Regions from separate parts of the Ramlibacter algicola genome, predicted to be linked through region 1. Evidence: riboswitches for the same ligand, from Rfam matches in the RefSeq annotation. Region 1 holds a riboswitch; the other holds the start of a gene.
The links. A riboswitch is a leader RNA that binds a small molecule or an ion and turns the genes downstream of it on or off. The one in region 1 is predicted to bind S-adenosylhomocysteine.
Positions count from the first base shown of each region.

Region 2: linked by a shared signal. The riboswitch ahead of ahcY (adenosylhomocysteinase) and the one ahead of metH (methionine synthase) in region 1 are both predicted to bind S-adenosylhomocysteine.

Region 1 covers NZ_JAEDAO010000001.1:486,367-493,492, reverse strand. The annotation lists gene I8E28_RS02390 (GtrA family protein) at 1-117, opposite strand, end outside; gene I8E28_RS02385 (ChbG/HpnK family deacetylase) at 121-918, shown strand; gene metH (methionine synthase) at 915-3,632, opposite strand; S-adenosyl-L-homocysteine riboswitch at 3,664-3,736, opposite strand; gene I8E28_RS02375 (Bug family tripartite tricarboxylate transporter substrate binding protein) at 3,777-4,742, shown strand; gene I8E28_RS02370 (homocysteine S-methyltransferase family protein) at 4,861-5,907, opposite strand; gene recQ (DNA helicase RecQ) at 5,981-7,126, shown strand, end outside.
Region 2 covers NZ_JAEDAO010000001.1:3,938,684-3,945,809, forward strand. The annotation lists gene I8E28_RS19315 (septal ring lytic transglycosylase RlpA family protein) at 1-58, opposite strand, end outside; gene metF (methylenetetrahydrofolate reductase [NAD(P)H]) at 58-888, opposite strand; gene I8E28_RS19325 (TlyA family RNA methyltransferase) at 890-1,642, opposite strand; gene ahcY (adenosylhomocysteinase) at 1,740-3,176, opposite strand; S-adenosyl-L-homocysteine riboswitch at 3,234-3,302, opposite strand; gene I8E28_RS19335 (ATP-dependent DNA ligase) at 3,377-4,507, shown strand; gene I8E28_RS19340 (RNA-binding protein) at 4,504-4,908, opposite strand; gene ligD (non-homologous end-joining DNA ligase) at 5,151-6,362, opposite strand; gene I8E28_RS19350 (peptide chain release factor 3) at 6,440-7,126, shown strand, end outside.

The sequences.
Region 1 (7,126 bases):
GGCGAGCAGCGGATGCGTGCCGGTCGCTTCCACCAGCACCTTCACGACGGCGAAGTGCACGGCAGCGGCGGTCGCGCCGACGAGGATGAAGCTGGCGAGGCGCCGGATCGGGATCATGCGGTGAACGGCAAGCGGCTGGTGGTCTGCATCGACGACTATGCCTTGCGCCCGGGCGTGGACGCGGCGGTGCTGGAACTCGCGGCCACCGGCCGCGTCTCCGCCACCAGTTGCCTGGTCGGCTCTCCGCGCTGGAAGGAAGCCGCGCGCGAGTTGCGCGCCCTGCACACGATCGACGTCGGCCTGCACCTGGACTTCACCGAGGCGCCGTTCGACGCGGGCCTGCGCAGCGGCCTGGGAGCATTCATCGGGCGAGCGTACCTCGGCGCACTGCCTGCATCGCGCATTGCCGCCGAAATCCGCGCGCAGTTCGACGCGTTCGAAGCGGCGATGGGCCGCGCGCCGGACCACGTCGACGGCCACCAGCACGTGCACCAGCTGCCCGGCGTGCGTGGGCCGCTGCTGGAGGAGATCGCGCGGCGTGGCATCCGGCCGTGGCTGCGCGGCACGGCCGTGCCCGCCAGCGAGCCGGGAACCAAGCCGCGCGTGATCGCGGCCCTCGGAGGCAATGCGATGCGCGCAGCGGCGCGGCGGCAAGACTTGCCCATGACGCAGCACCTGTTGGGCGTGTACCCGTTCGACGTCGATGGCGAGACGTACGCCGCGCTGCTGGATCGCTGGCTCGCGCGAGCCGCCGAAGGCGATTCGCTCATGTGCCATCCGGCCGCAGAGGACGACGCCCCCATGGCCGACCCCATCGCTGCCGCGCGCCACGTCGAGCACGAGGTGCTGCGTGGGCCGCGCTGGACCGAGCTGCTCGCGCGCCACGGCATCACCGTGTCGCGCTTCGCGACCAACTAGAGATTCGGCGCCAGCAGGCGCTCGAGCTGCTTGCGCTCGGCGCCACGGCGTGCGACCAGGTCGTCGACCTGGTCGTCGCCGATGCGGCCGACGTTGAAGTACGTGCTCTGCGGGTGGCTGAAGTAGAAGCCGCTCACGCTGGCCGCCGGCGTCATCGCCATGCTCTCGGTCAGGCCCATGCCCGCCTCCGATGCCTGCAGCAGCTGGAACAGGTCGGCCTTCACGCTGTGGTCGGGGCACGCCGGATAGCCCGGCGCCGGACGGATGCCCTGGTACTTCTCGGCGATGAGGTCCTCGATGGACAGCTGCTCGCCGGACGCGTAGCCCCACAGGTCCTTGCGCACGCGCTCGTGCAGGCACTCGGCGAACGCCTCGGCCAGGCGGTCGGCGATGGCCTTGAGCATGATCGCCGAGTAGTCGTCGAGGTCCTTGAGGAAGTACTGCTCCTTGACCTCCGCGCCGATGCCCGCGGTGACCGCGAACGCGCCGATGTAGTCGGCGACCACGCCCTTGGGCGCGATGAAGTCGGCCAGCGAACGGTTCGGCCGCGGCTGGCCGTCGACCACCGGCTTCTCGGTCTGCTGGCGCAGGCCATACCAGGTCATCGCGAGGTCGGTGCGCGTCTCGTCCGCGTACAGCTCGATGTCGTCGTCACGCACGGTGTTCGCCGGCCAGAAGCCGACCACCGCATTCGCCGTGAGCCAGCGCCCTTCGACCAGGCGCTTGAGCATGCGCTGGCCGTCGGAGAACACGCGCACGGCTTCGCTGCCGACGACGTCGTCCTTGAGGATTTCGGGGAAACGGCCCGCCAGGTCCCAGGTCTGGAAGAACGGGCCCCAGTCGATGTACCTGGCCAGCTCGCCGAGGTCGAAGTTCCTGAACACGCGGCGGCCGATGAACTTCGGCTGCGGCGGCGTGTAGCCGGCCCACTCGATCGGCGTCTTGTTGGCGCGCGCCTGCGCCAGCGTGACCAGCGGGACCTGCTTCTTGCTGGCGTGCAGCTGCCGCACCTTCTCGTAGTCGGCCTCGACGTCGGCGAGGAACTTCGCCGCCTGCTCCGACAGCAGGTTGGTGGCGACGCCCACGCTGCGCGACGCATCGGGCACGTAGACCACCGGGCCTTCGTAGTGCGGCGCGATCTTCACCGCCGTGTGCACACGGCTGGTCGTCGCGCCGCCGATCAACAGCGGGATCTTCTTCAGGCGGAAGTGCTCGTCCTTCTGCATCTCGGTGGCGACGTACTGCATCTCCTCCAGCGACGGCGTGATCAGGCCCGACAGGCCGACGATGTCCGCGCCCTCGACCTTGGCCTTGGCCAGGATCTCGTGGCACGGGACCATCACGCCCATGTTCACCACCTCGAAGTTGTTGCACTGGAGGACGACGGTGACGATGTTCTTGCCGATGTCGTGCACGTCGCCCTTGACCGTGGCGATGACGATCTTGCCCTTGGCCTTGACGTCCTGGCCCGCCGCCTCCTGCTGCTTCTTCTCTTCCTCGATGTAGGGAATGAGGTGGGCGACGGCCTGCTTCATCACGCGGGCCGACTTCACCACCTGCGGCAGGAACATCTTGCCCTGGCCGAACAGGTCGCCCACGATGTTCATCCCGTCCATCAGCGGGCCCTCGATGACGTGCAGCGGGCGGCCCTTGGCGGCCAGCACCTTCTGGTACATCTCCTCGGTGTCGGGAACGATGTGGTCGGTGATGCCGTGCACCAGCGCGTGCGCCAGCCGCTGCTCCACCGGCAGCTGGCGCCATTCGTTCTTCTTGCCTTCGTCCTTGGCAGCGCCCTTGGCGCTCTCCGCGATCTCCACCAGCCGCTCGCCCGCGTCCTTGCGGCGATTGAGCACGACGTCCTCGACGCGCTCGCGCAGCGTGGGTTCGACGTCGTCGTAGACGCCCACCATGCCGGCGTTGACGATGCCCATGTCCATGCCCGCCTTGATCGCGTGGTACAGGAACACGGTGTGGATCGCCTCGCGCACCGGGTCGTTGCCACGGAACGAGAAGCTCACGTTCGACACCCCGCCGCTCACCTTCGCGCCGGGCAGGTTCTGCTTGATCCAGGTCGTCGCGTTGATGAAGTCGACGGCGTAGTTGTCGTGCTCCTCGATGCCGGTGGCGATCGCGAAGATGTTGGGGTCGAAGATGATGTCCTCGGGCGGGAAGTCCACTTCGTCGACCAACATGCGGTAGGCGCGCTCGCAGATCCGGATCTTGCGTTCGTAGCTGTCGGCCTGGCCCTGCTCGTCGAACGCCATCACGACGGCCGCGGCGCCATACCGCTTGACCAGCGTGGCCTGCCGCTTGAACTCGGCTTCGCCTTCCTTCAGCGAGATCGAGTTCACGATGCCCTTGCCCTGCAGGCAACGCAGGCCGGCCTCGATCACCTCCCACTTGGAGCTGTCGACCATGACCGGCACGCGCGCGATGTCGGGCTCGCTGGCGATCAGGTTGAGGAAACGCACCATGGCCGCCTTGCTGTCCAGCATGGCTTCGTCCATGTTGACGTCGATGACCTGGGCGCCGTTCTCGACCTGCTGGCGCGCGACCGCCAATGCCTCTTCGAACTGGCCGGCCAGGATCAGCCGCGCGAACGCTTTCGATCCGGTGACGTTGGTGCGCTCGCCGACGTTGACGAACAGCGAACCGGGGCCGATCGAGACGGGCTCGAGGCCGGCGAGTTTCAGCGGGGGAACGGGAGAAGTCATCAGCTCACCTGGATGCATGCGGCGGGGCCGCGATCGGTGAGCGTCGTTGGGATCCCGAGCCTGACGCCGGCATGGAAACCGGCGCTGCAACGCCCCTCGGGATGCGTCATTTTACCGACAGCCCACCGGTCGCAGAATCGCAGCATGACGTCCCGCCGTTCCCTGCTCACCGCCGCGCTGGCCGCGGCCGCCCTGCCCAGCTTCGCGCAATCCGCCGACAAGGCCCCGTTTCGCATCCTGGTCGGCTTCCCGCCGGGCGGCGGCACGGACGCGATCGCGCGCACGCTGGGCGAGAAGCTCAAGGACCTGCTGGGCCAGCCGGTGCTGGTCGACAACCGCGCGGGCGCGGGTGGCCAGATCGCCGCGCAGGCGCTGAAGGCGGCGCAGCCCGACGGGCACACCGTGTTCCTGTCGCACGACCACACGATCTCGATCCTGCCGCTGGTGACGAAGAGCCCCGGCTTCGATCCCGCGCGCGACTTCGTCGCCGTCGCCGGCTTCGCCACCTTCGTGAATGCGCTGGCGCTGTCGGGCGGCACGCCTGCACGGACGATGCAGGAGTACGTCGCCTGGGTGCGCAGCCAGGGCGGCAAGGGCAACGTGGGCGTTCCCGCACCGGCGTCGGTGCCCGAGTTCCTCGTCAAGGTGATCGGGCAAAAGTGGAAGCTGGACCTGCAGGCCGCGCCCTACCGCGGCAGCGCGCCGATGATGGCCGACATGCTGGGCAACCAGATCGGCGCCGGCATCGGCTCGATTCCCGACTTCATCGAGAACCACAGGGCCGGCAAGATCCGCGTCGTCGCGGTGATGGGAACGGACCGCCAGGCTGCCGTGCCGGACGCGCCGACCTTCTCCGAGCTGGGCCTGCCCGGCTTCGAGGACGTGCCGTACTACGGCCTGTTCGCGCCCGCGAGCACGCCGCAAGCCACCATCGACCGTATCGGCGAGGCCGTGGCGAAGGCGATCGCGATGCCCGACGTGCGCGAGAAGCTCACTGCGACGGGCCTCACCGTCGGCCACATGCCAGCGCAGCAACTGGCAGCGCGCGAACGTGCCTACAGCGCGGCGTGGGCGAAGATCATCCAGGCGAGCGGCTTCCGGCCGCAATGACTGCGTCGTCCCCGCGGCGGCGGGGACCCATCGCTTCCCTTGCACGCCCGAGTCGGTGGACGCGGTGGATTCCCGCCTGCGCGGGAATGACGAATCCGCCGCCGCGCGGACGACGGGACTACGCCGCTTCCTTGTAGAAGAACTGCTTCTGCGTCGAGCGCGCCGCCAGCGGCGACACCGCTTCGCGGATCGCGCCGATGTGCTCGGGCGTCGTGCCGCAGCAGCCGCCGACGATGTTCACCAGGCCCTCGGCCGCGAACTCGCGCAGCAGGCGTGAGGTGACCTCGGGCGTCTCGTCGAAGCCGGTCTCGCTCATGGGATTGGGCAGGCCGGCATTGGGGTAGCAGCTGATGAAGGTGTCGGGCGCGGCCTTCGCCAGTTCCTGGATGTACGGGCGCATCAGCGCCGCGCCCAGCGCGCAGTTCAGGCCGACGGCCAGGGGACGCGCGTGCCGCACGCTGTACCAGAACGCGGTGACGGTCTGGCCGCTGAGCACGCGGCCGGAGGCGTCGGTGACGGTGCCGCTGATGACGAGCGGCAGGCGCTCGCCGGTGGCGTCGAACACTTCCTCGATCGCGAACAGCGCGGCCTTGGCGTTGAGCGTGTCGAAAATCGTTTCGACCAGCAGCAGGTCGGCGCCGCCTTCGACAAGGCCTTCCACCTGCTCCTTGTACGCGGCACGCAGCTGTTCGAAGTCGACGTTGCGCGCACCGGGGTCGTTGACGTCGGGGCTGATGCTGGCCGTGCGCGGCGTCGGGCCGAGCGCGCCAGCGACGAAGCGCGGCTTGTCGGGCGTCGAGAACTTGTCGGCGGCCTGGCGCGCGATGCGCGCGGCAGCGACGTTCATCTCGCGCGCCAGGTGGCCCAGGCCGTAATCGTCCTGCGCCAGCGAGTTGGCGCCGAAGGTGTTGGTCTCGATCATGTCGGCGCCGGCCGCGAGGTAGCCCTCGTGGATGTCGCGGATCACGTCGGGGCGCGTCAGCACCAGCAGGTCGCCGTTGTTCTTCAGGTCCCTGGGGTGGTCCTTCAGGCGCTCGCCGCGGTAGTCGGCCTCGGTCAGCTTGAAGCGCTGGATCATGGTCCCCATCGCGCCATCCAGGACGAGGATGTGCTGCTCCAGCAGCTGCGGCAGCTGCTGGCCACGGGTGTAGGGGATCGGCTTCATGGGGGAGGAATCGTCAACGGGCGGGTCCACGGATTGTAGGGATGCACCGTTGCAGGCAGGCCGAGCAGGGAGAATGCGCGCCTTGTCCTCCACCGCCCAGTCCATCCTCCACGACGTCTTCGGCTACGAGCGCTTTCGCGGCGCCCAGGCCGACATCGTCGGCCACGTCATCGGCGGCGGCGACGCGCTGGTGCTCATGCCCACCGGCGGCGGCAAGTCGCTGTGCTACCAGGTGCCCGCCATCGCGCGGCAGCACGCGGGCCAGGGCACCGCCATCGTCGTCTCGCCCCTGATCGCGCTGATGCACGACCAGGTCGGCGCGCTGCACGAAGCAGGCGTCGAGGCCGCGTTCCTCAACTCGTCGCTGTCGCTGGACGAAGCCTCGGCCGTCGAAGGCCGCCTGCTGCGCGGCGAGCTGACGCTGCTGTACGCGGCGCCCGAACGCGTCACCACCCCGCGCTTCCTGGCCCAGCTGGACAAGCTCGCCGCCAAGGGCAAGCTGTCGCTGTTCGCGATCGACGAGGCGCACTGCGTCAGCCAATGGGGCCACGACTTCCGGCCCGAGTACCGCCAGCTCGCGGTGCTGCATGAGCGCTACCCGCAGGTGCCGCGCATCGCGCTCACCGCCACGGCCGACGACCTCACGCGCGCCGACATCGTCGAGCGCTTGCAGCTGCAGGACGCGCGCCAGTTCGTCAGCAGCTTCGACCGCCCCAACATCCGCTACCGCATCGTCGAGAAGAAGGACCCGTCGGCGCAACTGCTGCGGTTCATCGAGGATGAACATGCGGGCGACGCCGGCATCGTCTACTGCCAGTCGCGCAAGCGCGTCGAGGACACCGCGCAGATGCTGGTCGACCGCGGCGTCGACGCCTTGCCGTACCACGCCGGGCTGGATGCGAGCGTGCGGCAGAAGAACCAGGACCGCTTCCTGCGTGACGAGGGGCTTGTGATGGTGGCCACCATCGCGTTCGGCATGGGCATCGACAAGCCCGACGTGCGCTTCGTCGCCCACCTGGACATGCCCAAGAACATCGAGGGCTACTACCAGGAGACCGGGCGCGCGGGACGCGACGGGTTGCCGGCGCAGGCGTGGATGGCCTACGGGCTGCAGGACGTCGTCAACCAGCGGCGCATGATCGACGAGAGCCCGGCGGGCGACGAGTTCAAGCAGGTGATGCGCGGCAAGCTGGATGCGCTGCTGGTGCTGGCGGAAGCG
Region 2 (7,126 bases), 3.5 Mb from region 1:
CGCCGCCCCAGCACGTGGCAGCGGCGGCGCAGGCGAGCACCAACAGCGGGCGCCGCATCAGCGCGCCAGGCGGCGGCAGATCTCGAGCGTCGCCGCGGCCTGGTTCATCGTGTAGAAGTGCAGCGCCGGCGCGCCCGCGGCCACCAGCCGTTCGCACAGCTCGCTGACCACGTCGAGGCCGAACGCCTTGATCGACGCGCTGTCGTCGCCGAACGCCTGCAGCCGCAGGCGGATCCAGCGCGGCACCTCGGCACCGCAAGCGTCCGAGAAGCGCAGCAGCTGGCTCGAGCTGGTGATCGGCATGATCCCCGGCACCACCGGCACGTCGACGCCGCGCTTGCGCAATTCGTCGGTGTAGCGCAGGTACGCATCGGGGTTGAAGAAGTACTGCGTGATGCCGGCGTCGGCGCCCGCTTCCACCTTCGCGATGAAAGCCTGCAGGTCGGCGTCCGGTGACTTCGCCTGCGGGTGCACTTCGGGATACGCCGCCACTTCGATGCGGAACTGGCGCCCCGTCTCGCTGCGGATGAAGGCGACGAGTTCGCTGGCGTAGCGGAACTCGCCGCCCAGGCCGTACCCGCTGGGCAGGTCGCCGCGCAGGGCGACGATGCGCGTCACGCCCGCGGCCGCGTACGCCGCCAGCCGCTCGCGGAGGCTGTCGCGCGTCTGCCCGATGCAGGACAGGTGCGGCGCCGCGGAGACGCCCTCACCCATGATCTCCCGCACGGCGAGCAGCGTGCCTTCCTGCGTCGAGCCGCCGGCACCGAACGTCACCGAGCAGAACTCGGGCTCCAGCGCGTACAGCTTCTGGCGCGCGGCGCGCAGCTTCTCGGCCCCTTCCGGGGTCTTGGGCGGGAAGAATTCGAGGCTGATCGGAACGGTCGTCATGTCATGTCCTGGTCGCCAGGAGGAAGAATTCGCGGTTGCCGTCGCCGCCGCGGATGGGGCTGTCGAACCAGCCGTCCACCGCCAGGCCACTGGCCTCGCACGCCGCGCGCAGGCGCTGCTCCACCACCGGATACAGCGCCTCGTCCCGCACGATGCCACCCTTGCCGAGCTGGCCGGGCTGCAACTCGAACTGGGGCTTGGCCAGCATGAGCAGTCTGCCGCCCGCGTGCAGCAAGGGCGCCACGGCCGGCAGCACCAGCGTGAGCGAGATGAAGGACAGGTCGCCGACGGCGAGGTCGAAGCCTGCTTCGACACCCGCGGTCGCCAGCACGCCGGCATCGAGCGAGCGCGCGTTGCACTTCTCGATGCACACGACCCGCGCGTCGCCACGCAAGCGCTCGTGCAACTGGCCGTGGCCGACGTCCACGCCGGCCACCTTCGCCGCACCGCGCTGCAGGAGAACGTCGGTGAAGCCGCCGGTGGACTGGCCCACGTCGAGGCAGCGCCAGCCGGTCACATCGAGCCGCGCCTGGTCGAGCGCGCCTTCCAGCTTCAGGCCGCCGCGCGAGACGTAGCGCGTCTCGGCGTCGTCGCGCAGTTCGAGTTGCGCCGCTTCGGGCACCTCGTCGCCGTTCTTGGCGACGTCGCGCCACGCCCGCCCGTCATGCCAGCGCAAGCCCGCGGCGATGAGCCGCTGCGCCTGCGAGCGCGTGGCCGCGAGGCCGCGTTCGACGAGGAGTTGGTCGGCACGCATGGTGGGAATCTCGTCATTCCCGCGGAGGCGGGAATCCACCGCTCCCGCCATCGGATGGAAGCGATGGGTCCCCGCCTCCGCGGGGACGACGGGTTCATCAATACCGGTACGTGTCGGGCTTGTACGGCCCGGTCTTCTTCACGCCGATGTACGCCGCCTGCTCCTCGGTGAGCTCGGTCAGCTCGGCGCGCAGCTTGGACAGCTGCAGGCGGGCGACCTTCTCGTCGAGGTGCTTGGGCAGCACGTACACCTTGCCGACTTCGTACTCGTCCGGCTTGGTGAACAGCTCGATCTGCGCCAGCGTCTGGTTGGCGAAGGACGAGGACATCACGTAGCTGGGGTGGCCGGTGCCGCAGCCTAGGTTCACGAGGCGGCCCTTGGCCAGCAGGATGATGCGCTTGCCGTCCTCGAAGATGACGTGGTCGACCTGCGGCTTGATCTCTTCCCACTGGCACTTCTTCTCGAGCGACGCGACGTCGATCTCGTTGTCGAAGTGGCCGATGTTGCAGACGATCGCCTGGTCCTTCATCTTCGCCATGTGGGCGTAGGTGATGACGTCGCGGTTGCCGGTGGCGGTCACGAAGATGTCGGCCTTGTCGGCGGCGTACTCCATCGTCACCACGCGGTAGCCTTCCATCGCGGCCTGCAGGGCGTTGATCGGGTCGATCTCGGTGACCCACACCTGCGCCGACAGCGCGCGCAGCGCCTGCGCCGAGCCCTTGCCCACGTCGCCGTAGCCGGCCACCAGCGCGACCTTGCCGGCCACCATGACGTCAGTTGCGCGCTTGATGCCGTCGACCAGCGACTCGCGGCAGCCGTACAGGTTGTCGAACTTGCTCTTGGTGACGGAGTCGTTGACGTTGATCGCGCGGAACTTCAGCAGGCCCTTGTTGGCCATGTCGATCAGGCGGTGCACGCCGGTCGTGGTTTCCTCGGTCACGCCGAGGATTTCCTTCGCCTTGCGCGAGTACCAGGTCGGGTCTTCCTTGAGCTTCCTGCGGATCGCCGCGTGGAGGATGCGCTCCTCTTCCGACGAGTGCGTGTCGATCAGCGACAGGTCCTGCTCGCAGCGCTGGCCCAGGTGCATCAGCAGCGTCGCGTCGCCGCCGTCGTCCAGGATCATGTTCGGGCCTTCGCCGTCGGTGCCCTTGGCGCCGAAGTCGAAGATGCGGTGCGTGTAGTCCCAGTACTCTTCCAGCGTCTCGCCCTTGACGGCGAACACCGGCGTGCCGGCAGCGGCGATGGCCGCGGCGGCGTGGTCCTGGGTGGAGAAGATGTTGCACGAGGCCCAGCGCACCTGCGCGCCCAGCGCCTGCAGCGTCTCGATCAGCACCGCGGTCTGGATCGTCATGTGCAGCGAGCCGGTGATGCGCGCGCCCTTCAGGGGCTGGCTCCTGGCGTATTCCTCGCGGATCGCCATCAGGCCCGGCATCTCGGTCTCGGCGATCTTGATTTCCTTGCGGCCCCAGTCGGCGAGCGACAGGTCGGCGATGACGCAATCCTGCGTCGCGGTGTTCTTGAGAACGGCGTTCATGGTGGCTCCAGTTCGATGGTGTCAGCCACTGCCGGCGCGGACTCACCACACGTGGACAGTGGGTGAGCGTCGTTGCGAAGGTTTCCGAGCCTCACGCCGTGCGGCGCTGCAACGCTCCTCGGATGGCGGCGATTATACGGAAGGGTTCCCGTCGAGCCGCTCCGTCCCCGGCTGCGCACGGCGTGCGGTACAACCGCCGGATGGCCACCGAATCCCTGTTCACCTCCCCCATCGATCCCATGCTGGCCAAGATCGCCGAAGCGCTGCCCGAGGCGGAGGGCTTTCTCTTCGAGCCCAAGTGGGATGGCTTTCGCGCCATCGTCTTCCGCGACACGACCGGCGTGCGCATCCAGAGCCGCGACCTGAAGGCGCTCAACCGCTACTTCCCCGAGCTGGAGAAGGTGCTGGCCGAGCAGTTGCCCAAGGGCTGCATCCTCGACGGCGAGATCGTGGTCGCGGGTCCGCAGGGCCTGGACTTCGACGCGCTGCAGCAGCGCATCCATCCGGCGGCCTCGCGCATCGGCAAGCTGGCGAAGGAAACGCCGGCCGGCTTCGTCGCCTTCGACCTGCTCGCCGCCGGCGGCAAGTCGGTGATGGACCTGCCGCAGCAGGAGCGCCGCCAGCGCCTCGAAAGCCTGCTCAAGTCCGCGAAGCCGCCGCTGCGCCTGACGCCCGTGACGACCGATCGCGCGCTGGCGCAGGACTGGCTGCAGCGCTTCGAAGGCGCCGGGCTCGACGGCGTGATGGCCAAGCCCGTCGATGCGAAGTACCAGCCGGGCAAGCGCACGATGTTCAAGATCAAGCACGCGCGCACCGTCGACTGCGTGGTCGCGGGGTTCCGTTGGTACAAGGACACGCAGGATGCGGTCGGCTCGCTGTTGCTCGGGCTGTACGACGAGTCCGGGCAATTGCAGCACGTGGGCGTGACGTCGTCGTTCACGATGGCGCGCCGCCGCGAACTGGTGGAGGAACTCGCGCCGATGCGCGAGAACGCGATGGCCGACCATCCCTGGCGCGAGTGGGCGCAGGCCAGCGTCGGCGACGCCGACCGCATGCCGGGTGCGAAGAGCCGCTGGAGCGGCGCCAAGGACCTCGCGTGGGAGCCGCTGCGCCCCGAGCGCGTGTGCGAAGTGAAGTACGACCACCTGCAGGGCCGCCGCTTCCGCCATGCGACCACCTTCCTGCGCTGGCGCGACGACAAGCCCGCGGCCGAGTGCCGCTACGACCAGCTCGAAGTGGCGACGCCGTTCGAGCTGAAGCAGGTCTTCGCTCCGGAGCCTGCGCGGCAGAAAGACGGGTCCGCGTTGGGCCGAGAAGGGGCCAGAGGCTAGGCGACGAGTTCCTCGATGACGAAGCGGCGGTAGTACACCGCCGACGACACCGGCACGCCGCGCAACACTTCCATCAGGTGCTCGCAAGCCTTCGCGTTGCGCGCCGGCAGCAGCAGCGCGTGGTGGCCTTCGCGCGCGAGCTCGGCGAAATGCCGCACCGTGTGCTCCTCGAAGCCGACCGACGGCAGCGCGATGTCGCGGTGCTCGAACAGGTGCAGCACGTCGAGCACGTCGGCCGGCCGCAGCAGGTGCACCCCGGTGCAGTCCTGCCCGTCGCCGCACAGCAGGTCCTCCGCGCGCCGCGCGTCGGCCTCCGTGGGCACCATCACGAACAGGTGGCCGGTGGGATAGAAGTCGCCGAGCAGCGACATCATCTTGCGTTCCAGGTGGAAGTCTTTCATGGCATGTCTCCTGGCGTTCCTTGTGCGCCTCGGCGGCACGCGCGTCAACGTGCAGGCGCTGCAGGAGGTAACCGGTTGTCATCCGCGAGGGCGGGGCGCTTCGCTTCCCCTTCCAACTCGACGCAGAGGACACAGAGGAAAGAGAGGACGAAGAGGAATCCAATCCGGAAATTCTCTGCGTCCTCTCTCTCCTTTCCCTGCGTCCTCTGCGTTGGAGGCCCGCGAGCGCCAGCGAGCGGAACCTACTTGCCCGGCCGGTCCCTGGGCGGCACGTGCTCGAGATTGATGCGCACGCGATACCACAGCGACGAGCTGCCGCGCATGCGGTCGACCAGCACGTCGGCGGGCTGCAGGTGCGACGCGGCCTTCGGGTGCTTCTGCTTCCACTGCTCCGCCGCCGCGACGGCTTCGTCCTCGCGATCGGCGCGGGCGATTTCGACCACCGGCTTCTTCGTGCGGGTCGATGGCGGCGCGCGGCGCGGTTCGCCGGCCTGCTTGCGGTAGTGCGGCGGCCACGGCGCGTCGCCCTGCCCATCGCGCTCGTGCTTCGCCGACAACTCGAGCAGCGACTCGATGGACCCCGGCGCATCGTCGATGCCCGCGTGGGGATCGCCCATGGCCTTCAACCGCGCCGGTACCGTCAGCAGCGTGAAGTCGGCCGGATTGCACAGCGGCAGCTCGTCCCACGTCAGCGGCGTCGACACCCGCGCATCGGGCTTGGGCCGCACCGAATACGCGGACGCGACCGTGCGGTCCTTGGCGTTCTGGTTGTAGTCGACGAACACCCCGCGCCGCTCTTCCTTCCACCACGCCGCGGTCGCGAGATCCGGCGCGCGGCGCTCGACCTCGCGCGCGAGCGCCAGCGCCGCGCGCCGCACCTCGTCGAACGTCCAATGCGACACGATGCGTACAACCAGGTGCATGCCTCGGGAACCAGACGTCTTCGGCCAGCCCACCAGCCCCTGCTCCGCCAGGACTTCGCGCGCCAGCTGCGCGACCTGCACGATCTGCGGCCACTCGACGCCGGGCACCGGGTCGAGGTCGACCCGCAGCTCGTCGGGATGGTCCAGGTCGTCCGCGCGCACCGGATGCGGATGCAGTTCGATGCAGCCGAGGTTGGCCATCCACGCGAGCGTCGCGCCACCGCGCGGCACGACCTCCTCGGCGCTGCGGCCGGAAGGAAAGTGGATGGTCGAGACCTCGATCCACTCCGGCCGGTGCTCCGGCGCGCGCTTCTGGAAGAAGAACTCGCCGCCGATCCCGTGCGGATAGCGCACCAGGATGCAGGGCCGCCCGCCGGCGCCGCGCAGCGCCCCCTCGGCGACCTCGAGGTAGTAGTGGACGAGGTCGAGCTTGGTCAGCCCCGCCTCCGGGAACAGCACCTTGTCCGGGTTGCTGACGGCCACCTCGTGGCCGTCCACCTGCAGCACGACGCCGCTGTCCTTGCCCGCCATGGCTGGGACACTACCGCGTTCAGCGACAATTCGGGGTCGGCTGCAACGCTTTGCAGCTCATCGAAAGTCCCCTCCCCGTGTCCGCCTCGCCCTACGCCGCCGAAACCCGGCGCCGCCGCACCTTCGCCATCATTTCCCACCCCGACGCGGGCAAGACCACGCTGACGGAAAAGCTGCTGCTGTTCTCCGGCGCGATCCAGATCGCGGGCGCGGTGAAGGGCCGCAAGGCGTCGCGCCACGCGACCTCGGACTGGATGGAAATCGAGAAGCAGCGCGGCATCTCGGTCGCCTCGTCGGTGATGCAGATGGTCTACCGCGACCACGTCATCAACCTGCTCGACACGCCCGGCCACAAGGACTTCTCGGAAGACACCTACCGCGTGCTGACCGCGGTCGACTCGGCACTGATGGTGATCGACGCGGCCAATGGCGTCGAAGCACAGACGCGGCGGCTGATCGAGGTCTGCCGCCAGCGCAACACGCCCATCATCACCTTCGTCAACAAGATGGACCGCGAGGTGCGCGAGCCGCTGGACATCCTCGACGAGGTGGAACGCGAGCTGGGCATGGCCTGCGTGCCGATGACCTGGCCCGTGGGCAAGGGCAAGAGCTTCGGCGGCATCATGAACCTGCGCACGCGGGCGATGACCGTGTTCGAGTCCGGCAGCGAACGCCGCCCGCAGGACTTCGAGACCATCCCGCTGTCCGATGCCGGCACGCTGCGCGCACGCTTCGAGGCCGAGTACGACGCCGCGGCCGAGAGC